3 regions of the Pantoea phyllosphaerae genome follow, and region 1 is predicted to be linked to each of the others. Evidence: predicted binding sites of a transcription regulator. Region 1 holds the regulator's gene; each other region holds the start of a gene.
What was found. Region 1 encodes LexA, which represses DNA repair genes until DNA is damaged. Its sites were predicted from a motif close to TNCTGTATGTACATACAGNA; they were not measured.

Region 1 (7,982 bases):
GCAATCTGTCAGTCTGTGATCGCACCCGCAATTAATAGCCGCGGCGTCGTTCTAACTTGCTGATTTTACGACGCAGCCTGCGACGCGCCCGTTCGCGACCGTCGCCGTAAAAAGCGCGATACACCCAGGCGGCAACCAGCGCCAGCGCCAACCAGGGCAACAATTTGATTACAAGCGCAAACAGGCCGCCGATGAACATCACTGCTGTCGCGACGACCAGCGCCGCCAGCACGCCCAGCAGCGAGACGCCTGTCACCAGAAGCATCAGAAAAAAGCCCAGCACAAACAGAATTTCCACGTTTTTACTCCTCTTGTGAATTCTACAGCTTTATTACAAGAAGCGTGCCAGAGCTTATCTGTTTGAATATAATGAATAAAATCCGCACTCACCGCCAAAACCATGGTGAATTTCCTCACTTTTTGGCGTAAAAAAAACCAGCACTCAGGCTGGCTTTTTCTGCTCCCACAGAGGGTCAGGCTTCCTGCGGGATCCTATCTGCTACCAGCGCCAGCGCCGCTTCCAGCACGCGTACGTCTGCACCCGGCTTATGCGCGTTTTCACTCAGATGGCGACGCCACTGACGCGCACCAGGAATGCCCTGGAACAGGCCGAGCATATGGCGCGTAACGTGGCCAAGATAGGTGCCCTTCGCCAGTTCCGCCTCGATATAGGGATACATGCTGCGCACCACCGCGACCGGATCCGCGGCTGGCGCGTCACGGCCGAACAGCTCGCGATCGACCTGCGCCAGCAGGCCCGGATTCTGGTAGGCCTCGCGTCCCATCATCACGCCATCAAGATGCTGCAGATGCGTTTTGGCCTCTTCCAGCGACTTTACGCCACCGTTGATGGCGAGAGTAAGCTGCGGGAAATCACGCTTTAGCTGATAGACGCGCGGATAGTCGAGCGGCGGAATTTCACGGTTCTCTTTCGGGCTCAGGCCGGAAAGCCAGGCTTTACGCGCATGGATGATAAAAGTGTCACAGCCGCCGCGCTGCGCGACGGTGCCGATAAAATCGGTCAAAAATGCGTAGCTGTCCTGCTCGTCGATGCCGATGCGGGTTTTTACCGTCACCGGAATCGACACCACCTGACGCATGGCGTCGATGCACTCGGCCACCAGCGACGCTTCCGCCATCAGGCAGGCGCCGAAGCGTCCATTCTGGACGCGATCGGAAGGGCAACCGACGTTGAGGTTGACCTCATCGTAGCCACGCTCTTCCGCCAGCTTCGCACACTGCGCCAGCGCTGCCGGATCGCTGCCGCCAAGCTGCAGCGCGACCGGATGTTCCGCCTCGCTGTAGGCCAGGTAGTCCCCCTTGCCGTGAATAATGGCGCCGGTGGTCACCATTTCGGTGTAGAGCAGCGCGTCGCCAGTCAGCTGACGATGGAAATAGCGACAGTGTCGGTCGGTCCAGTCGAGCATCGGCGCGATAGAAAAACGTTGCGGGGAGAAAGAATTGCTCATGAAGCGCAGAAAATCCGTATAAGGGTGATGATAATCTGCGCAATGATAGCACATTAACAAGGTGCCGGGCGACTCTGCGTCGCCCGGCCTGAAGACGGCTGCGAATCGGCCGATCAGAAGTTAAACCCGAGCTGCATCATTGCGCCCCAGGTATTGTTGTCGCCGACCGAACCTGCCAGATCCAGATGCACCGCGTTGTTGAACGGCGAGACGCCGAAGCCGGCGGTGAAGACGTTTTCGTCGTTGGATTTCATATCTGCGCGGTAGCCAGCGCGCAGCGCCAGCCAGTCCAGCACGCGGTATTCGCCGCCGACGCCAGCGTACTGGCTGCTCTCTTCCGATTTAAAGCGTTTCGTTTCGGTAAGATCGACATCCAGCGCCGCGGTAAAAGGTCCACTGTTCCACGACAGACCAGAGGTCACCAGCGGACGGATCTGATAGGTGTCGCGATAGCCGTTAGTCTCTTTCGTTTTCAAATCGCGCGACACCAGGTTCTGTCCGGTGACGCCCAGCGTCCAGCTGTCGCTCAGCGGCGTCGCTAAGCCAGCGTCGACGTTAAAGCCGGTGTTATCGCTGCGGTAGCGGCTGCCGTTGAGGTCGTTTTTATCGTAGTTGTAGATGCTGGCGGTGTAGTTATAGAGCCAGGTTTTCTGAATCTTCGGCGTGACGCCGATCGAAACCGGATGCCCCGCCACGCTGAACTCGTGCGCAACGGCGATGCCGTAGTCAGTGACCAGCGCCGCCAGTCCGTTTGCGCTGGAGCGCAGATTATTCTGGTCGCCCGGTACGGGGATCACGGTACCGTTGGCTACGCCGTCAAGATAGGCGATGTCGCTCTGCGCCACGTTGGCGCGCAGGTGCACCGTGCCGTACGCCTTGGTGATAAAGGCAAAGGGCAGCGTTTCGTTGGGAACGGTCACCGCCAGCGCAACGCCCGCCGTGCCGTTGGCCTTATTGCCGCGCAGGTCGCGCAGCTGGTTCGCCACGTCTCGCGACGCCGTTTTGAGCTGCGGATAGCCGTTAAGGAAGTCACGAAAGGTCAGGCCATTGATGACGCCACGATAGCGGTCAACGGTGTCGCTGATGTCATCAACCTTATCGACCATCTTGTCTTTATCGGTAATCTGCAGGCCAGCAGAAGGAAAAATAATGCCGACGTTATCGTCCGGCTGCGCACGCGTCATCAGCGCCGGGTTCGCCAGCACGGCGGAGCTCCACGTAGAGGAGGCAACGCCGGTACCGCCCATCGCATCGTTGCGCGCGTCATACCAGGTCCCCGCGGCCATCGCAGAAGAAGAGATAAAGAGCGCGTTTAAAACAGCAGGATATAAAAGCGCAGAGCGCCGGGAAATTTTGTTCGCCATTTGTCTGCCATCACCTTGATCAGGAAAACATTCATCATCGGAATTTGTCGTTAGCGCTATTGTGAATCCTGACTAACGGTTCATTGCTGTGAATTGAGTCGAAACAGCACTGTTATTCGCCGGATTGGATGTTTTAGCTACAAATCGGCGCTTTTATTATTTAGCGGGGTAGTCAAAAAGGATATTAAGGCCAGCCGTTGCTTAAGGCCTCATGAACATTAGTGCTTAACCTGGTGAGTTGTAAAGTAAAACGCTATTTTTGTGAGTTAATATCTCAATGAGGGTGGCACTGATTAGCATCACAGAGAGAACGTTATCTACCCTTTGCCAGCCTAATGCATTGATATTAATAGATCATGACAGGGATTAGGCTGAACGCGCGCAACCTAAGCGCAAGTGCGTCTGCTGTGATAAGATAACATCTCGTTTTCAGCGGAGAATCACCATGTCGACAATGACGCCAGAAAAAATCATGACGCAGGCGGAAAAGCTCTGCCTGCAACGCGGCGTGCGGCTGACCGCGCAGCGCGCTGAGGTGTTACGTCTGATGGCGGCGCAGCATGGATCGATTAGCGCATACGACCTGCTGGATCAGTTACGCGCCAGCGAGCCGCAGGCAAAACCGCCGACGGTTTATCGCGCGCTCGATTTTTTACTGGAACAGGGATTTATCCATCGCGTGGAGTCGAACAACAGCTACGTGGTTTGCCATCACTTCGAGGCACCGGCACATACTTCGGTGATGCTGGTATGCGAGCGCTGCGCGGCAGTCACGGAAAAGCAGGCGGAGGGCGTAGAGAATATCATCGCCGATCTGGCTGGCGAGGCACGCTTTACGCTACGGCACAGCGTGATTGAAGCGCATGGTCTCTGTACACGCTGTGCGGAAGTCGAGGCCTGTACGCATCAGGATAGCTGCAGTCACGATCATGAGTCTGAGGGGAAAAAGCGCGGAAAAAGAGGGTAAGCGGCACATCCCTGTGCCGATCGCTAAGGTGAATCCTGAGCGAGGAGATTACCAGCGGTAATCTTTATTCTGGGTTTCCCAGTCTGAGACTTCTTTCTCTGCCTCATCCTTAGCGTAACCGTAGCGTTCCTGAATTTTGCCGACGAGCTGATCGCGTTTGCCTTCGATAACCTGCATGTCATCGTCGGTCAGCTTGCCCCATTTTTCTTTGAATTTACCTTTGAACTGCTTCCAGTTACCGCTCGCTTCGTCTTTATTCATTTTAGACCTCCACGTCATCCTTAGTTTTACATACCACCGCATAGCGGCAGTACGACAATACAAAGCGCTGCTGTATCGCGCTGTTGTAAGACAATTATAGTAGACGAATCGGCAAGTGGCGGATAAATACAGAATAATCTGTCAGGCGCAGCGCACTACGACTGGCGCAGTGCGCATAAATTAACTTTGAAACCAGCGGTTTAAGCGCCATTCATGCCGCCAGATCAACCAAAGCGAAACGCCACGCAGCGCAAGAAAAACCGTTACCGCCAGCCACAAGCCGTGATTGCCTAACCAGGGGAGAGTCAGCAGCGTCAGAAAGTAGCCAAGCGCGGCCACCGCCATACTGTTACGCATTTCGCGTCCGCGCGTTGCGCCGATAAACAGGCCGTCCAGCAGATAGCACCATACGCCCGCCAGCGGCAGAACGATCTGCCAGATAAGATAGCGATCTACCAGCTGCCGCAGGGAATCCAGCGACGTCAGCATCGACACAATAGCGTCGCCGCTCGCCGCGTAGATGAGCGCAAAGGCCAGTGCGACCATGCCCGCCTGTCGGCAGGCAGCGTGCCATACCGACAGCAGCCGTTCTCCATCGCGTGCGCCATAGGCCTCGCCAGAGACAGCTTCCACTGCATAAGCGAAGCCGTCGAGCGCATAGGCGGTAAAGGTGATGAACATCAGCAGCACGGCGTTAGCGGCGACAATCTCCGGCCCCAGCCGCGCGCCAATAAGCGTCAGTGAAGCAAAGCAGAGCTGCAGCAGCAGCGAGCGCAGCATAATGTCGCGATTGAGGCGCAGCAGGCGGCTGATATCCCCGCGCCAGCTCGCTTTTAACATCGCAATCGAGATGCCGCGCAGCTTCAGCACGCGCCACACCATCGCCAGTCCGACCGCCAGCGTGACATACTCGGCCAGCGCCGTGGCGCTCGCTGCCCCTGCCACGCCCCACTTCATCCCGAGTACCAGCCAGAGATCGAGCAGAATATTGACCGCGTTGCCTACCACCAGCAGCACGACCGGCGCACGGGCGTACTGCACGCCCAGCAGCCAGCCGAGGATCACCATGTTCGCCAGCGTCGCCGGTGCGCTAAGCCAGCGGATATTGATAAAGATGGCTGCCTGCGCCTGCACCTGTGGATCGCCGCCCGCCAGCCGACCTGTCAGCACGCTAAGCGGCTCGCGCAGCAGGATAAACAGCAGGCCCGCAAGCAGCGCCATCAGCAGCGGCTGCGTCAGGGCGCGCGCCAGCGCTTGCGTATCGCGTGCGCCGAAAGCCTGCGCGGTGATGCCGGTGGTGCTCATGCGCAGAAAGAGTAAAAGCATGAAGACGAAGCTGGTCGCGGTCGCGCCAATCGCTACGCCGCCAAGATAAACCGGGCTGTCGAGATGGCCGATAACGGCGGTATCCACCAGGCCAAGCAGCGGTACGGTGATATTGGAGAGGATCATCGGCAGCGCCAGCCGCCAGAGTTGTCGGTCGTCAGCAGAGAAGAGACGCATCAGCCGGTCCATGCCTGAAAACGTAAAAAGAAGCGAGGCGGCCCCGGCGCGGCGTCAGCCGCAGGAGGCGCATGAAAAGATTATCGTACAGACGCCTGACGAAGGGATGCAGGCGTCTGAAGGCCAGCGGTCAGAGCCACTCGCCGTTGCGCACTACGCCTACCGCCAGACCTTCGACGGTCAGCGACTGCGTGCGAGTGTCGACGACAATCGGTTCGAAGTCGTTGTTTTCCGGCAGCAGATGAACCACAGTGCCCTGCTTTTTCCAGCGCTTTACCGTGACTTCATCATCAATGCGCGCCACCACAACCTGACCGTTACGCACATCCTGCGTTTTATGCACCGCCAGCAGATCGCCATCCATAATGCCAATATCTTTCATCGACATACCGGCGACGCGCAGCAGGAAGTCAGCAGAAGGCTTAAACAGGTCGGGGTCAACTTTGTAATGGGTTTCAATGTGTTCCTGCGCCAGCAGCGGCTCACCGGCGGCGACGCGGCCGATTAACGGCAGGCCATTGGACTCTTCCTCTTCCATCAGCAGGCGGATGCCGCGTGATGCGCCGGAAACGATTTCAATAACGCCTTTACGCGCCAGCGCTTTGAGGTGTTCTTCAGCGGCGTTAGGGGAACGGAACCCCAGCTGCGAGGCGATCTCCGCACGCGTTGGCGGCATGCCCGTCTGGTTGATATGGTCGCGAATCAGGTCATAAACCTGTTGCTGCCTGGTGGTTAATGCTTTCATCCCGCCCCCTGGTTGTTTATACAGTCGCTGTGAGTATATACAGGTATTGGTGAAATGAAAACCAAAACCCAGGGAAATAACAGCCGTTTGGGCAATAATGGAAAGGCTATCGCAAATGGGTCCAGAGCAGCGCGATCCAGACAAACAGTGCCAGTATGATAGCGATCAAGACGGCGGCAGAGCCCATATCTTTCGCCCGCCCCGCCAGCGGATGACGCTCCTGGCCGATACGGTCAACTACCGCTTCAATCGCGCTGTTAAGGATCTCAACGATGATCACCAGCACGACCGAGCCGATCATCAGAATGCGCGCGACGGTGTCGACATCCAGCCAGCAGGCGATCGCGATCGCGACAAGGGCGGCCGTGGCTTCCTGACGAAACGCAGCTTCATGCTGCCAGGCGGCGCGTAGCCCTTGCCACGAGTAGCCTGCCGCTTTCACTATCCTGAGTAAACCGGTGGTATGACTTGCCATTGCGAGGGAACCCTTTTAGTTGTTTGACGTCAATGTCTGGGCCAGGTGCGTTTGGCACCACCACAGATCTTCGCAGCACTTTCTGATATGCTTGCGGCGCTTTGCTAACAAGAGGCTTCATGTTGTCTATGTCAGGTTGGCGTAAACTTTATTATAAATTGTTGAATTTACCACTTTCTATTCTGGTAAAAACGAAGGCTATTCCGGGCGATCCCGTTTCCGAACATGGGCTCGATCCGACGCGGCCGATTATGTACGTGCTGCCATACGATTCCAAGGCGGATTTGCTGACGCTGCGCCAGCAGTGTCTGAAGCATAATTTGCCCGATCCGCTCTCGCCGCTGGAAATTGACGGCGCGCTGCTGCCGCGCCACGTGTTTATCCACGACGGCCCGCGCGTATTTCCCCATTTTGGGCCGAATACGGAATCGGTGAAAATTTTTCACGAGTACCTCGATCTGCATCGCAACAATCCTCAGCTCGATATTCAGATGCTGCCGGTATCGGTGATGTTCGGCCGCGCGCCTGGCCGCGAGGTTCAGGGTGACGATACGCCACATCTGCGCGAGCTTAACGGGGTTGAGAAGTTTTTCGCCATTATCTGGCACGGCCGGGACAGCTTTGTGCGCTTTTCCCCAACGGTTTCATTGCGCTGGATGGCGACGCAGCACGGCACCGATAAATCGATCGCGCAGAAACTGGCGCGCGTGGCGCGAATTCATTTTGCCCGCCAGCGATTAGCCGCAGTCGGCCCGCGTCTGCCAGCGCGTCAGGATCTTTTCAACAAGCTGCTGCAGTCCAAGGCGATTGAAAAAGCGGTGGAAGACGAGGCGCGCAGTAAAAAGCTTTCCCATGAGAAGGCGCAGCAGAACGCCGTCGAAATGATGGAGGAGATCGCTGCAGACTTCTCTTATGAGGCGATACGCGTCACCGATCGCGTGATGGGCTGGCTGTGGAGCCGTCTCTATCAGGGCATCAACGTCAACGGCGGCGAACGCGTACGCCAGCTGGCGGAAGATGGCCATGAGATTGTCTATGTGCCCTGCCACCGCAGCCACATGGATTACCTGCTGCTCTCCTACGTGCTGTATCACCAGGGTCTGGTGCCGCCGCATATCGCCGCAGGCATCAACCTGAATTTCTGGCCAGCCGGCCCGATCTTCCGCCGCCTGGGCGCGTTCTTTATCCGCCGCACCTT
Region 2 (7,982 bases), on a different contig from region 1:
GAGACCGCCTTGAACGCGCTCATGCACGTGGCTACCAGGCCGGTATTACAGGACGCTCAAAAGAGATGTGTCCGTATCAGATGATTGAGGCTAAGTCTCACTGGTTGGGAGGTTGGCGACAAGCCATGGAGGACAGGTCAGTTACGGTGTAATCGACCGTCAGGAAAAGGAAGAAACCTCCGCGCTGGCGGAGGTTTTCTTTTGCGCAATCAGAAAGCGTTGGTGTCTTTGAAAAGACCGACTTTCAAATCGCTGGCAGAGTAAATCAGATTACCATCAACGAAGACTTCGCCATCGGCAACGCCCATCACCAGCTTACGGTTAATGACGCGCTTGAAGTGAATGCGATAGGTCACTTTTTTCGCGGTCGGCAGCACCTGGCCGGTAAATTTCACCTCGCCAACGCCCAGCGCGCGGCCTTTGCCTTCGCCGCCCAGCCAGCCCAGATAGAATCCTACCAGCTGCCACATTGCGTCCAGACCGAGACAGCCCGGCATGACCGGATCGCCGATAAAGTGGCAGGCAAAAAACCATAAGTCCGGATTGATATCCAGTTCGGCTTCAACGAAACCTTTGTCGAACTTACCGCCATCTTCGGTCATCTTGACCACGCGGTCCATCATCAACATGTTGCCTGACGGAAGCGGCGGACCGTTCTCGCCAAACAGTTCACCGCGACCTGACGCAATCAGGTCCTCTTTGCTATAGGATTCGCGTTTATCAACCATGTTTTCAATAAGCCTTGTTTTAGTAGAGCACGAAGTTTAGCGAACAGCTGTACGCTGGGCAATTCAATCAGTTCTGGTTAAACCAGTTTAGCCAGCGAAGTGGCCAGGGGCGATGACGCGCTTCCTGCTGATTGAACTGGGCAATACGATCTTCGATGCGGCGCAGCAGCGCATCGCCGTTATCCTCTGCGCTGCGCCAGACCACGCCGGTCAACAGCGGCAGCGCCTCATCGGCGCGATCGATCGCCCAGATATGAAAACGGCCCTGTTCAACCGCGTCGACCACGTCCTGGCTCAGGCAGAGGTGGCGTACGTTGCACGCCGGAATGATGACGCCCTGCTGGCCGGTCAGTTCGCGTTCGTTGCAGATAGTGAAGAAACCTTCCATCTTCTCGTTCAAACCACCGACCGGCTGAACATTGCCGAACTGATCGACCGATCCGGTAACGGCAATTTGCTGATTAATCGGCTGATTAGCCAGCGCGCTGACGAGGGCGCAGAGTTCCGCCAGCGAGGCGCTGTCGCCATCGACCTCCGAGTAGGATTGCTCAAAGACCAGCGATGCCGAGAAGGGTAGCTGCTGATCGAGCTCCAGCTCGGCGATAAGATAAGCCTGCATAATCATCATGCCTTTGGCATGGATGTTCCCGCCCAGCTCAGCTTTGCGTTCGACGTCGGTAAACTCGCCGTCGCCCGGATGTACCACGCAGGTAATGCGCGAAGGTTCGCCCCACGGGCGCGGATGGCCAGGAAACTCAACCACGGAAAGACCGTTGATTTGGCCGACCACTTCGCCTTCGGTTTCAATCAAGATCTGCTTCAGCAGAATTTCGTCGCGCATGCGCTCGGCGAGGAAAGCTTCGCGCCAGCCGCGTACGTCCAGGGCGCTGATCAGGGCCGCCTCGCTGAGCGCATTCTCCTGGGCGAAGGCTTCGCGCATCTGACGCAGCAGCCAGCGCGGGCAGAGCGGCAGCACTTCCTGATCGCCGGTATAACGCACCGCTTCGCGGATCAGCGGCGGCCAGAAATCGGCCTGGGGAGCGGGCAGTCCCGCCTGCAGCGCAACATCCTGCGCCCAGCGGCACCAGGCGAGCATGTCATCTTCATCGACGACCTGCATGTTTTCTTCGAATTCAGTATAGATCGCCATCTCGTGCAGTTCGGGATCGCTCTCCTGAAACGCCGCCAGCGCATCGCGATCGCCGCAGAGCACCAGCTTCAGGCTAAGCGGAAGCGGAGGTACAGAGACGGGCAGAGGATGACGTTCATCGGGCGATTGCCATTCCAGGCGACCCAGCTGGATAGCGCGTTTCAATCGCAGCCACAGCAGCGGCTGTGCCTGCAGGGTACGCAGCGACAGCACCAGCGTTCCGCCATTCGCGCGGTGGATCAGGCCCGGCTCAAGCTGCAGGCGGTCGCGATGCAGGCGCACGCAGCCAAACAGCTGCTCGTTCTCAACCCACTCCGCAAAATGAATTTGACCGCTGCCGGTAAAAGGATGCGAGGCATCGCCAGGGGGTTGAAGGGTCACGTTATCCGCGATGATATGATAATGTCCGCCGAACAGCTCATTGGGGTTGTCGGCAACGCGCTCCATCTGGCGCGCAATAAGCGCCAGGTAGTCCAGGTTTTCCTGACTACACACCAGCAGAAGGGGAAAGCCCTCGTTCTGCTGAGCGAGGCAGGCCAGCGCATTCAGCAAACGCGGCTGTACCGTCGCCAGGCTATCGGTCTCTTCTTCGGTAATACGGGAGAAAACGGACGCGTATCCGGTAATATTCGGCTGCAGGTCTTGCCAGGAAAGTTGGGAACTGGTCAAAATAATCGCATTTGGTTGATTAAAGAAAAGCGGGATTATACAGGAAACCCCTTTGTTAAGCACTGCATGGTTCGGATTAACCCTGAGACAGACAACGCCTTTTTCCTTACTGCATCCAGCAAAAAAACTGTTATCCTAAGTTTGTTACGCGGTCACGATGAGATTCCGATGAAATACCAACAACTCGAAAATCTTGAAAGTGGATGGAAATGGAAATACCTGGTAAAAAAACACCGGGAAGGTGAGCCGATCACGCGTCATCTTGAACGCAGCGCCGCGCAGGCAGCCGTAGATGAACTGCTCGCAATAGAAAATCGTCCGGTCGATGTGGCTGAATGGATCGCGCAACATATTCATCCAGACCTGGATAATCGGCTCAAACAGACCATTCGTGCGCGCCGCAAACGGCATTTCAACGCTGAGCATCAGCACACGCGTAAGAAATCGATCGATCTGGAGTATCTGGTGTGGCAGCGACTGGCAGGGCTGGCGCAGCGCCGCGGCTGCACGCTATCGGAAACTATCGTTCAGCTGATCGAAGATGCCGAGCGTAAAGAGAAATACGCTACCCAGATGTCGAGCCTGAAACAGGATCTGCAGGCGATTCTCGGCAAATCAGAAACGGGCAGCGACTAGCGTGGCGCATAAAAGCCAGAAAAGAGACATAAAAAAACCCCGCTTTGCGGGGTTTTTTCTTACGAAATAACTTAAGCCTGCGGCTGAGTTACAACGTCTTTGATGCCTTTCACGTCGATTTCTACGCGACGGTCCGGACCCAGGCAGTCGATCAGAGCCTGACGGCCTTTCACGCTGTCACAGGTGTTGCCGGTAACTGGGTTAGATTTACCCATGCCACGTGCAGAGATCTTGTTAGACGGGATACCTTTAGAGACCAGGTAGTCAACCACTGACTGAGCGCGTTTCTCAGACAGTTTCTGGTTGTACTGCTCAGAGCCGATGCGGTCAGTGAAGCCCAGAACGACGACTGAACCGTCTTTCGGATCCATTGAGCTCAGCTGGCTGTACAGCTGATCCAGCGCCTGCTGGCCTTCCGGCTTCAGGGTAGCTTTGTTGAAGGTGAACAGCACGTCAGACTTCAGGGTGAAACGCTTGGTTTCAACAACTGGAGCCGGTGCCGGAGCCGGAGCAACAACCGGTGCAACTTCATCCTGACCGAAGCGGTATGAAACGCCTACGCTCAGCATGCCGTTGTCAGGACGAGCGCCAACGGTCTGTGCGTCGCCGATGTTGTTCACCCACTGGTAGTCCAGACGCGTTGCCCAGTTCTGAGTCAGAGCGTATTCAACACCCACTGCTGCCAGCGGAGAAACGCCGGTGTCGTGGTTGCTGATGCGGCCGTTGACAACGTTGTTCTGCGTTGCGTCAGCGCGCCATACCATACCACCCAGACGGGTGTAGACATCCAGATCGTCAGTGATCGGATAGCTCAGTTTAGCAGCCAGCTGAACGCCCTGTGCTTTGAATGCGCCGTTGTTTACGGTGCCTTTGTTCGGCATACGGCCAAGCCAGTCGTAGCCCAGCTCGAAGCCCAGGTACGGGTTAGCCTGGTAACCTACGAATGCACCAGCGCCAAGCTGTGATTCGTGAGTCGGACCATTGTTGTTGCCATAACCGTTACCGTAGTAACCAGTATCGTGATACTGAGACCAGCCCAGTTTAGCACCGGTATACCAGGTGTCATCTTTCGGAGCGGCCTGCGCTACGGTAGCGAAGCCAGCCAGTGCCACTGCAATTGCGATAGCTGTCTTTTTCATTTTGCGCCTCGTTATCATCCAAATAGGCAATGAGCAAAAAGGGATGCTCTTGGTTGTAATCCTTCGCCGGGTTAATACGCTCGCTTATGACTCTACCGCTAAAAAACGGAGATTATTGAGCACCCTGGCGAGGTAAAGTCTACAACGAGATTGGAAAGTTACAAGTATGATGTGAGGGGATGCTGCAAAAAAACAGGGCTTTATACACATATTCTAACATTTCGCCCGGTCTTAATGCCGTCGTGCTTTAAGGCAAAATGCAGCTAAACCATTGTCAAAGCTGGAGGGAAAAGAATCAGTGGTTTAGCTGTAACAAAAAAGGTAAATGGCGCGAGAAAAATCCTATTTTTACTTAATGAAACAAATCCGACTGAATTTTTAGCCCTTTATTTGGTCGCAGCGTGGGTTCGCTCATCCCGTTTGGGCGCATAATCAACCCTAACGCTTTTCCTTCTGCCGCCGCCTGTTCTAATTCGCGCCGCTCTTCCTCATCTAAATCATAGGGTATCCACGCCAGCACGACGCTGTAATTTCCTGTGCGCAAAGCTTTAATCATCGCCTCAACAGAGGTGCAACGCTCAGAATCCGCAACGTGCATGCTTTTTTCCAGCGGCAAACCTGACTGCTGCAGCCAGGCGCGATTGAGCTTGTGCGCGGGCGTCAGCCACAGCTGCCAGCGAGACTCCTGGCTGAGCTGTTGCAGTAACGGCAGCAGCAACATTTGCATCATGCCGGGCTGCTCGCTGTAGCGCAGTTCCGTAATCCAGCCGCTGTGCTGCGAAGGCCGGGAAGCGGAAACGTGACGGTGAGCAAAGCCTGCATTATTAAAGTGTTGGGTGCGCATAAGTTAACCACTCAGCATTGGACTGTATGGATATACAGTAATGGCTTCCTGGATAAAGATCAACCTCAAATTTGGAAAACGGCTCGCAAAAAAGAGAGAAGGTCGAGCTCAAACAAAAGAATTAATTGAACCCTTAATTGATTTTCCCTATATCTCTAACGGGTTGATAGTGATGGCTTTTTATTAACTGCACACAAGGAGAGCGTGTCATGAAAAAACAACACTCTATGGTAGAGCGGTCCCGTAACTGTCTGGCCGCGCTAGGTCACATCGAGTCGCGCACTCAGTTCGGCGGCTATGCGCTGGCGGTGGAAAAAGTGGTCTTCGCACTGGTTAATGACGACGCGCTCTACCTGCGCGCCAGCGAAGCGCTGCGGGAATATGCGGCGCGGCAGCCGATGCAGCCGCTGGTGTTTCGCAAGCGCGGCGCCGAGGTGAGCCTAAACTACTATCGTGTCGACGACGCGCTCTGGCGCGATACCGATCGCCTGCTGTCGCTCTCTGCCGCCTCGCTGCGCACCGCTCAACAGGAGACGCTGGCCAGACAGCGGCCGCTGCGGCTGAAAGACCTGCCCAATCTCAGCCTGCGCATGGAGCTCTTGCTGCATGAGGCAGGCGTAAGAAGCGTGCGCCATCTGAAAGAGCTGGGAGCAAAACGGTGCTGGCTCAGGCTCAGAGCAATCAACCAACATATCGGTTTTAAAACGTTGCTGGCGCTGGAAGGGGCGATAGAAGGACGCCATGAGGCCGCCCTGCCGCAAACGGTCAGGGCGGAACTGAATGAATGGTATCAGGAGACGTTGAAAGGCGACGGCGCTTAAGGCTGCGCCAGCGTCCTGCGCAGACGGGCGATTTCTGGCAGCAGCGTGACCAGCAAGCCCAGCTGCTGCAGCACCAGCGGAGCGCGTGTCTCCTGATTGGCAGCCATATCGCTGATGCGCTGCGTCAGCGCGCTCTGCATTGCTTCCGCTTCGGCGTCGCTCACCACGTCGGTTTGCAGCACATCTTCGACATAGCAGACCGTGTCGTCGAGCAGCGTCAGCAGTGCGCCGTCGTTCAGCTTATCGCGGTGTGCCCCCAGCGCAGAAATATAGCTCAGGAAAGAGTGGTTAAGGCAGAGCAGCTGGAAGGCGGACTCTTTATGTTTCTGCTGCGTCCGCGACTCGCCGCTCATATTGGAGACCACCGAAGCCAGCTCAGCATCAGCGTTGTGAGCGTCGCGGCGCGCGATACGATAGGCGAGGCGGTTATCTTTGCCCTGGTGATACTGCTCCATAATCGCATCCAGATAGCGACAGTTAGCGTTCAGGGTACGCGCCGCCACGGCAGGCAGCTGGCGAAAACGCCAGTCAGGCCAGATAAACGCCACCGCCAGCCAGGCGAGGGCGCATCCCAGCAGCGTGTCCACGATGCGCGGCAGCGCCACCTCGAATCCCTCTCCCAGCAAATTGAAGCAGAGCAGCACCAGCAGCGTGATAAAGAGCGTCGCCTGCGCGTACTGCACCTGACGAAAGGCGAAAAACAGCACGCCGCTGACCACGATCAGCACCAGCTGGCCTTCGGTCGAGGGCACCAGCCAGAGCACCGGCAGGCCGATAGCGATGCCCGCCAGCGTACCGCCGATACGCAGCGCCAGCCTGCGCCGCGTGGCGTTATAGTTAGGCTGGCAGACAAACAGGCTGGTAAGCAGGATCCAGTAGCCGCGATCGAGGCCGGTAATCTGAATAAAGCCGTAGCCGATACAGAGCACCACCGTCATGCGCACCGCATGACGGAACAGCGCGGAGGCGGGGGTCATATGGCGGCTCAGCCGCAGGCGAATGTCGCTCCAGCCGCTGAGCCCTTCGCGCGACAGTCGGTTATCGCTCGCCAGGTTTTCGCTGGCTAACGACTGCTCAGACTCTATCGATCCCAGCTGCGCGTCGATAGCGCGCAAATTGCGCAACAGCCAGAAGAGCGGACGCAGATGGGGCGCATCAGGCTCGTTTTGCTGCAGGCGCTCTAGCGCCGTCTGCAGGCGATCGAAGGCGCGCTCGAAGCGCGGGTCGTGCTCCCAGCGTTCGCGCAGCAAAATGCACTGCGAGAGCTGACGGCACGCCTGCGCCTGCATATTTAGCAGCCGCTGAAAGCGGAACAGGATCTCGTTGTAACGCCAGTCGTCGCGCAGCAGATGATACTGCAGATGGGAGGAGCTGGCGCGCTCGTGGATATCCTGCGCCACAAAGTAGTAGTGCAGGCTGCGGCGGGTGCTGCGCGAACCGCGATCGCCGCGCAGGCGGCTCTGCAGCGTGCTTTTTGTCAGATTGAGCTGCGCCACCAGCTGGCTGTTGACCATTGCGGTGCGGATCAGCGTGGCGTCATCCTGCGCCTCGCCGTCGGGATCGAACAGATTCGCCTTGGCTTCAAGATACTGCGCCAGCTGCGCGTAGCTGCCCGCCAGCTGTTCCTGCACCGGCCGCACCGGGAACATCAGATGGCCGAGCAGTGTCAGCACGTTGTACCAGAGCGCCCCGACCAGCAGCAGTATCGGCTGCATATACCATTGCGAAAAGAGGCCGATGCCCAGCATGGTGTAAATGGCAATCAAGAGCGCGCCAAAGGCGATGGTGGCGTAACGCTGACCAAGCGCGCCCAGCAGAATAAAGCCCCAGGTGGAGAGCGCCAGGCCGGCCATAAAGGCGAGCGGATGGGGAAACAGCAGCTCTACCGACACCGAGGCGATACAGAAGCAGAGCAGGGTAATCAGCAGATTGCGCAGCCGACCGGTAAGGCGATCGTCGAGATCGGCCAGCGCCGCGGCCACCACGCCGAGCGTC
Region 3 (7,982 bases), on a different contig from region 1:
GTAGCCGGCTTTGCCAAAATCGGTGCGCGTCTGCAGCGCCCCCGGCGGCAGCGTCGCCAGGCCGGAACCGGCGCCTTGCTCCAGCAGTTGGGTGCTGGCGGGAATATTCACCACCACCCAGTGCCACCAGCCGGAGCCGGTCGGCGCATCGGGATCGTAGCAGGTTACTACGAAGCTTTTGGTGCCTTCCGGCGCATCGTCCCACGCCAGATGCGGGGAGATATTGTCGCCCTGATAGCCCATGCCGTTAAACACCTGGCGCTCCGGCATCTTGTCGCCGTCGTTAAAATCATTGCTGTAAACGCGCATCTTCTCTCCTCGGTTGTGATAAACCTTCAGTATCAACGTCTTCCATCTTAGCGAAAAAAGACGACGGTTCCAGCCGTTAGCGACAATCAGGCGCTAAAGTGCGCCTCCCGCGTCAGCGCTTCCGCAATCGCCTCGGTCAGCTGGCGCAGCGCCTGCGGCGTGATGATATAGGGCGGCATCAGGTAGATCAGACGGCCAAACGGACGGATCCAGACGCCGCGCTCGACAAAAAAACGCTGCAGCGCGGCCATATTGACCGGACGGTGCGTCTCAATCACGCCGATTGCGCCCAGCACGCGCACATCCGCTACCTGCGGCGCGGCGCGCAGCGGCATCAGCTCTTCGCGCAGCTGCCGTTCGATGCGCGCCACCTGCTGCGGCCAGTGGCCTTCGTTAAGCAGAGAGAGGCTCTCTGCGGCCACGGCGCACGCCAGCGGATTGCCCATAAAGGTCGGCCCGTGCATAAAACAGCCCGCCGGGCTGTCGCTGATGCCGTCGGCGACGCGGCGCGTAGCGAGGGTCGCCGCCAGCGTCATCATACCGCCGGTCAGCGCCTTGCCGACGCAGAGAATATCGGGCGTCACTGCTGCATGCTCGCAGGCGAAAAGCTTGCCGCTACGGCCGAAGCCGGTGGCGATCTCATCGGCAATCAGCAGCAGATCATAGCGATCGCAGCACTCGCGCACCCGCTGCAGATAGCGCGGATGATAGAAGCGCATGCCGCCCGCGCCCTGTACGATCGGCTCGAGTATCACCGCCGCAAGCCTGGCGTGATGCAGTTCGATCAGGCGGACAAAGTCATCCGCATCGCGCTCGTCCCAGTCATCATTAAAGCCGCACTGCGGCGCCGCGGCAAAGTGGTGCTCCGGCAAGTAGCCGCGCCACAGGCTGTGCATCGAATTATCGGGATCGCAGACCGACATCGCCGCAAAGGTGTCGCCGTGATAGCCCCGCGCCAGCGTCAGAAACTGCTGGCGCGTTTCGCCGCGTCCGAGCCAGTACTGCATCGCCATCTTCATCGCCACTTCCACCGCGACCGAGCCGGAATCGGCGAGGAACACGCACTCCAGCGCGGCGGGCGTCATCGCCACCAGCTGGCGGCAGAGCGCGACAGCGGCAGGATGCGTAATACCGCCGAACATCACATGCGACATCTGCGCCATCTGATCCTGCATTGCCTTATTGAGACGCGGATGGTTGTAGCCGTGGATTGCCGCCCACCAGGAGGACATGCCGTCCACCAGCTCGCGGCCGTCCGCCAGCTGCAGCTGCGTGCCCTGCGCCGCGACTATTGGGTAGCAGGGCAGCGGATCGCGCATTGAGGTATAGGGATGCCAGATGTGCTGGCGGTCGAATTCAGCGTCCTGAGAGGTAAACATGGTAGTTGTAAACCAAAATAAAAAGATTTAGTTTACAAGTATAACCACGTTAACTGTCGGGATGACACCCTTTTTTGGAGTAGGCAATGGCACAACACTGGACGCTGGCGCAGGCGCAGGCGCTGTTTGATAAACCCTTTCTTGAGCTGATGTTTGAGGCGCAGCAGGTTCACCGCCAGCATTTCGACCCGCGCCAGGTGCAGGTCAGCACGCTGCTGTCGATCAAAACCGGTGCCTGCCCGGAGGACTGCAAATACTGCCCGCAAAGCGCCCGCTATAAAACCGGCCTGGCGTCCGAACGGCTGATGGAGGTGCAGGAGGTGCTGGCGTCGGCGCGCAAAGCGAAAGCGGCGGGATCGAGCCGCTTCTGCATGGGGGCGGCGTGGAAGAACCCCAACGACCGCGATATGCCTTACCTGGAGCAGATGGTGCAGGGCGTGAAGGCGCTGGGAATGGAGACCTGCATGACGCTCGGCACGCTAAGCGAGCAACAGGCGCAGCGCCTGGCGGGCGCCGGGCTCGATTTTTACAACCATAACCTCGACACCTCGCCGGAATTTTACGGCAGCATCATCACCACGCGCTCCTATCAGGAGCGGCTGGATACGCTCGGCAAAGTGCGCGATGCCGGTATCAAAGTCTGCTCGGGCGGCATCGTCGGGCTGGGCGAAACCGTCAGCGATCGCGCCGGGCTGCTGGTGCAGCTGGCGAACCTGCCGACGCCGCCGGAGAGCGTGCCGATCAATATGCTGGTCAAGGTCAAAGGCACGCCGCTGGCAGATAACGACGACGTCGAGCCGTTTGACTTTATTCGCACCATCGCCGTGGCGCGCATCATGATGCCGACCTCGCACGTGCGCCTTTCGGCGGGCCGTGAACAGATGAGTGAGCAGACCCAGGCGATGTGCTTTATGGCAGGCGCCAACTCGATTTTCTACGGCTGCAAACTGCTCACCACGCCGAACCCGGAAGAGGACAAAGACCTGCTGCTGTTCCGCAAGCTGGGCCTCAATCCTGAACATACCCACACCACGCACGGCGATAACGAACAGCAGCAGCAGCTGAGCGAGCAGCTGTTCCATGCCGACACCGAACAGTTCTACAACGCGGCGCTGTAATGAGCTTCTCCACGCGTATGGCGCAGGCGCTGGAGGCGCGCCGCGCCGCTGACGGCTGGCGGCAGCGGCGGCGGGTCGCGCGCAACGATACCCGCACGCTGCAGGTCGCGGGCAAAACCTACCGCCACTTCTCCAGCAACGACTATCTCGGCCTGAGCCAGCATCCGGCGGTGCTCGCCGGCTGGCATCAGGGCGCGCCGGGCGCCGGCGCGTCGGGACACGTCACAGGCTACAGCAGCCGCCACGCCGAGCTGGAGGCGCAGCTCGCCGACTGGCTCGGCTACGCGCGCGCGCTGCTGTTTATCTCCGGCTTCGCCGCTAATCAGGCGATCGTGCATCTGCTGGCGCAGAAGCAGGATCGCATTATCGCCGATAAGCTGGCGCACGCGTCGCTGCTCGATGCGGCGGGCCATACGCCCGCCGCGCTGCGCCGCTTTCACCATAACGATGTTGAGAGCCTGATGCAGCGGCTGGCGTCGCCGTGCAGTGGCGAAACCCTGGTGATCACCGAAGGGATCTTCAGCATGGACGGCGACAGCGCGCCGCTGGGGGCGATCGCTGCCGCCACGCGTGGCGCCGACGGCTGGCTGCTGGTGGATGACGCCCACGGCATCGGCGTGGTGGGCGAGCAGGGGCGCGGCAGCTGCTGGCGGCAGGGCGTGAAGCCGGAGCTGCTGGTAGTGACCTTCGGCAAAGCCTTTGGCGTCAGCGGCGCGGCGCTGCTGTGCGATGACGCGACCGCTGACTATTTCCTGCAGTTCTCGCGCCACCTCATCTACTCGACGGCAATGCCGCCCGCCCAGGCGAGCGCGCTGCTGGCGGCGCTGCACGAGATTCAGGGCGGGGACGCGCTGCGTCAGCGGCTCAGCGACAATATTCAGCGCTTTCGCCGCGGCGCGGCGGGCTTGCCCTGGTCGCTGATGCCGTCGGAAAGCGCAATCCAGCCGCTGATCGTCGGCGAAAATGGCGCCGCGCTGGCGCTGTCGCAGCGGCTGGCGCAGGCGGGCTGCTGGGTCAGCGCCATCCGGCCGCCGACGGTGCCGCCCGGCACCGCGCGGCTGCGCATTACCCTGACCGCCGCCCACCAGGCGGATGATATCGACGTACTGCTGGAGGCGCTGCATGACGCTGCAGGTTAACAAAGCGGCGGTGGCGCGCGCCTTCGGCCGCGCGGCGGGCCACTACGAACAGCACGCCGAGCTGCAGCGCCGCTGCGGCGATGCGCTGCTGGCGCTGGCGCCGCCGCTGGCCGCTGGCGACCTGCTCGATGCGGGCTGCGGCACCGGCTGGTACAGCCGTCTCTGGCAGCAGCGCGGGCAGCGCGTCGTGGCGCTCGATCTCTCGCCGCAGATGCTGCGGCAGGCGCGCAGCCTTGATGCGGCGAGCGGCTATCTGGCGGGCGACATCGACGCCTTGCCGCTGGCGAGCAGGAGCGTTGACTGCGTCTGGAGCAATCTGGCGGTGCAGTGGAGCAGCGACTTGCGCACCGCGCTGCAACAGTTCGCCCGCGTGCTGCGCCCTGACGGCGTTATGCTCTTCTCGACGCTGCTGGCCGACTCGCTGCAGGAGGTGCACGACGCCTGGCGGCCACTCAGCCTCGGGGAGCATGCTAATCGCTTTCTGACCGAGGCGCAGGTGCGCGCGGCGGGCGCCGGGCTCAACCTGCGCTTTATCCGTCAGACGCAGGTGATGCATTTTCCCAACGCCCTGAGCGCAATGCGATCGCTAAAGGGCATCGGCGCCACGCATCTGCACCAGGGCCGGGAGGGCGCGCCGCTGACGCGGCAGCGGCTGGCCCAGCTTGAGGCGCTGTGGCCGCGCGATGCGCAGGGCTGTCGCCTGACCTATCAACTGCTTTTTGGAGTGACGCAACGATGAAATGGTTTATTACCGGCACCGACACCGAGGTGGGCAAAACGGTCGCCAGCGGCGCGCTGCTGCAGGCGGCGGGCGCGGCGGGCTATCGCACTGCCGGCTATAAGCCGGTCGCCTCCGGCTGCGACGTCACGCCGGAAGGCGTGCGCAACGGCGACGCGCTGGCGCTGCAGCGCTACAGCAGCCTGACGCTGCGCTATGAACAGGTTAATCCGCTTGCGTTTATCGAGCCGACCGCGCCACATATTGTCAGCGCAGAAGAGGGCAGGCCCATCGCGTTTGAAAAGCTTTCACAGGGGCTGCGCGCGCTGGAGGCGCAGGCGGATTGGGTGCTGGTAGAGGGCGCAGGCGGCTGGTACACGCCGCTGTCGGAGACGCAGACCTATGCCGACTGGGTGGCGGAGGAGCAGCTTCCGGTGATCCTGGTGGTCGGAGTCAAGCTGGGCTGCATCAACCACGCCATGCTGACCGCCGATGCGGTGCTGGCGCGCAAGCTGCGGCTGGCAGGCTGGATCGCCAACGATATCGAGCCGCCGGGTAAGCGACATCACGCCTATATGGCGACCCTGAAACAGCGCATTCCCGCGCCGTTTCTCGGCGAAATTCCCTGGCTGCCCGATTCGGCGGCGCAGGCGGACTGCGGCCGCTTTATCACGCTGCCGCGCTAGCGTTCAGCTCACCGTCAGCCACTTATTGACGGTGAGATCGTCCAGCTGCGCTACGCGCCCCTGTGCGACGTTGCGGCCGCGATGCAGCAGCAAAAAGTAGTCGGCGACGCGGCGGATCAGGGAGACGCGCTGCTCCAGCAGCAGCACGGTCAGGCCGTAATCGAGATTCAGGCGGCGAATCAGGTTGCCCATCTCCTCTTCCAGCCACGGCGACATGCCGTCGGTCGGCTCGTCGAGGATCAGCAATCTGGGCCGCAGCACCAGCGCGCGCGCCAGCGCCAGCTGCTGCTGCTGATCTATGGGCAGCTCGCCGCTGCGCTGCTGCCGCAGCGAGTAGAGCGCCGGAAAGAGATCGAACACCATCTCAGGGATGACGTGCGGTTTGTCGCTCTGACCGCTGCCCGCCAGCAGGGCGATCAGCAGGTTATCCTCTACGCTCATCTGCGAGAAGATATGGCGCCCCTGCGGCACATAGCCGATCCCCATGCGCGCACGCTGTTCGGCCGGCTGCAGCAGCAGATCGCGCGGCGGAGCGCCATCTTCCTGCCAGGTCATCGATCCACTGTTAATCGGCAGGCGTCCCATTATGCAGTTCACCAGCGTGGTCTTGCCCATGCCCGGGCGGCCCAGCACGCCAGTGCAGGTGCCGGGCGGCAGGTCGAGATCCACATCCCACAGGATATGGTTCTGCCCGTAAAACTGATTCACCGAACGTAAACTCAGCATCTGACTCTCCTCTTACAGATCTTGCCTGAATGCTTCCGCTCTTTGACGTCTGGCAAACAAGTCTCATCGGTGGCGGTTGCGCGCATGTCGCCATGCCTGACTTTCCCCAACCCTCTCGCTGGACGCTGCAATTACCGGGCCAGAATGACTTTTCCGGCCAGGAAGCGTTGTCAGAGTGCCGTTGGCCCGAAAAAGATGAAAAATGCTTAACAATTGCATCGGGTAATCAGAGCGCTGCACTTTCACGGTGCTGATGGCTTAACGTTTCTGGTGCAACGGGGCTGCGGCATGGCAGCTTGTTGAATTTAGCTGGTCTTAAACGCGGTCGCGGCTGGGCGAAAATTCAGCGGCGGGCTGAAAAAGCATAGTTAACCGCCACGTTTGCGACAGGAATTTAAGCGGAAAAATTTTTTTTTCACGCGGGCGGCTTAAGAACAAAAAATTATGCACAGCCGATGGCGAAAGGGCTGCCTTTAGTTATCCACCATTCCTGTGGATAACCTTGTGTATTAGACAGTGAAAACAGAGCGCAAGCGAGGAAACACGCGGCCTGGTTACATAATGCTGAGAAACTGGGCTTTTGCCTTATAGTTTTACAAATCAGATAGTTAATAAAAAACAAGCCTGCGAATTTTCTGCGCCGTAACAGAGCTGAAATTTAATGACGGTCTCTTGACAAATGTTATAAATCCGCTTCGGCTGGGGATAACCTTGCGCAACAGCGAAAATGTTGTGGCGTTGTTACAGCCAACGCGAAACCACGCCGCGTCAGCCTCTCACTGTGCCGCGTTACTGTTGATTTATCCAGTATTATTTTCTGGCAAAATCGCCAATGCAGAGTAAAATGACTCGGCTAGCCGCCGCATTCTTCAGCAGGAACCGCATCTCATGAGTAAAGTCTTTAAACTAAATTCCGCTTTTCAGCCTTCCGGCGACCAGCCAGAGGCGATTCGTCGCCTCAAAGAGGGGCTGGAGGATGGCCTTGCCCATCAGACGCTGCTCGGCGTAACCGGCTCCGGCAAGACCTTTACCGTTGCCAACGTGATTGCCGATCTTAACCGGCCTGCGATGGTGCTGGCACCGAACAAAACCCTGGCGGCGCAGCTCTACGGCGAGATGAAGGAGTTTTTTCCCGACAACGCGGTGGAGTTCTTTGTCTCCTATTACGACTACTATCAGCCAGAAGCCTATGTGCCGAGCTCCGACACCTTTATCGAAAAAGACGCCTCGGTAAACGAACATATCGAGCAGATGCGGCTTTCGGCCACCAAGGCGCTGCTGGAGCGTCGCGACGTAATCGTGGTGGCGTCGGTTTCCGCTATTTACGGCCTGGGCGATCCCGATCTCTATCTGAAAATGATGCTGCACCTGACGCGCGGCATGCTGATCGACCAGCGCAGCATTCTGCGCCGTCTGGCGGAGCTGCAGTATACGCGCAACGACCAGGCGTTTCAGCGCGGCACCTTCCGCGTGCGCGGCGAAGTGATCGATATTTTCCCGGCGGAGTCGGAAGATACCGCGCTGCGCGTTGAGCTGTTTGATGAAGAGGTCGAGCGGCTGTCGCTGTTCGATCCGCTCACCGGGCAAATCTTGTCTACCGTGCCGCGCTTTACTATCTATCCCAAAACGCACTACGTGACGCCGCGCGAACGTATTCTGCAGGCGATGGAAGATATCAAAGTGGAGCTGGCGGATCGCCGCCGGGTGCTGCTGGAGAACAATAAGCTGCTGGAAGAGCAGCGCCTGACGCAGCGCACCCAGTTCGATCTGGAGATGATGAACGAGCTGGGCTACTGCTCAGGCATCGAAAACTACTCGCGCTACCTCTCCGGGCGCGGGCCGGGCCAGCCGCCGCCGACGCTGTTTGACTACCTGCCCGCCGACGGTTTGCTGATCGTCGATGAATC

Region 2: a site for LexA is predicted at 5,187-5,206, ahead of sulA (SOS-induced cell division inhibitor SulA). Genes of this name have one in related genera too.
Region 3: a site for LexA is predicted at 6,866-6,885, ahead of uvrB (excinuclease ABC subunit UvrB). Genes of this name have one in related genera too.

What each region holds. Positions count from the first base shown of each region.
Region 1 is NZ_JBPFDE010000004.1:25,407-33,388, reverse strand. It holds gene pspG (envelope stress response protein PspG) at 32-298, opposite strand; gene dusA (tRNA dihydrouridine(20/20a) synthase DusA) at 474-1,469, opposite strand; gene ACR6A7_RS07175 (conjugal transfer protein TraF) at 1,583-2,833, opposite strand; gene zur (zinc uptake transcriptional repressor Zur) at 3,279-3,800, shown strand; gene ACR6A7_RS07165 (CsbD family protein) at 3,849-4,061, opposite strand; gene dinF (MATE family efflux transporter DinF) at 4,242-5,564, opposite strand; gene lexA (transcriptional repressor LexA) at 5,695-6,309, opposite strand; gene ACR6A7_RS07150 (diacylglycerol kinase) at 6,416-6,784, opposite strand; gene plsB (glycerol-3-phosphate 1-O-acyltransferase PlsB) at 6,913-7,982, shown strand, end outside.
Region 2 is NZ_JBPFDE010000005.1:147,613-155,594, forward strand. It holds gene rmf (ribosome modulation factor) at 1-152, shown strand, start outside; gene fabA (bifunctional 3-hydroxydecanoyl-ACP dehydratase/trans-2-decenoyl-ACP isomerase) at 210-728, opposite strand; gene ACR6A7_RS09120 (AAA family ATPase) at 796-2,610, opposite strand; gene matP (macrodomain Ter protein MatP) at 2,716-3,183, shown strand; gene ompA (porin OmpA) at 3,255-4,322, opposite strand; gene sulA (SOS-induced cell division inhibitor SulA) at 4,675-5,166, opposite strand; gene ACR6A7_RS09140 (TfoX/Sxy family DNA transformation protein) at 5,376-5,987, shown strand; gene yccS (YccS family putative transporter) at 5,984-7,982, opposite strand, start outside.
Region 3 is NZ_JBPFDE010000017.1:59,408-67,389, reverse strand. It holds gene ACR6A7_RS18645 (kinase inhibitor) at 1-309, opposite strand, end outside; gene bioA (adenosylmethionine--8-amino-7-oxononanoate transaminase) at 396-1,688, opposite strand; gene bioB (biotin synthase BioB) at 1,775-2,806, shown strand; gene ACR6A7_RS18630 (8-amino-7-oxononanoate synthase) at 2,806-3,945, shown strand; gene bioC (malonyl-ACP O-methyltransferase BioC) at 3,929-4,684, shown strand; gene bioD (dethiobiotin synthase) at 4,681-5,349, shown strand; gene ACR6A7_RS18615 (ABC transporter ATP-binding protein) at 5,353-6,075, opposite strand; gene uvrB (excinuclease ABC subunit UvrB) at 6,964-7,982, shown strand, end outside.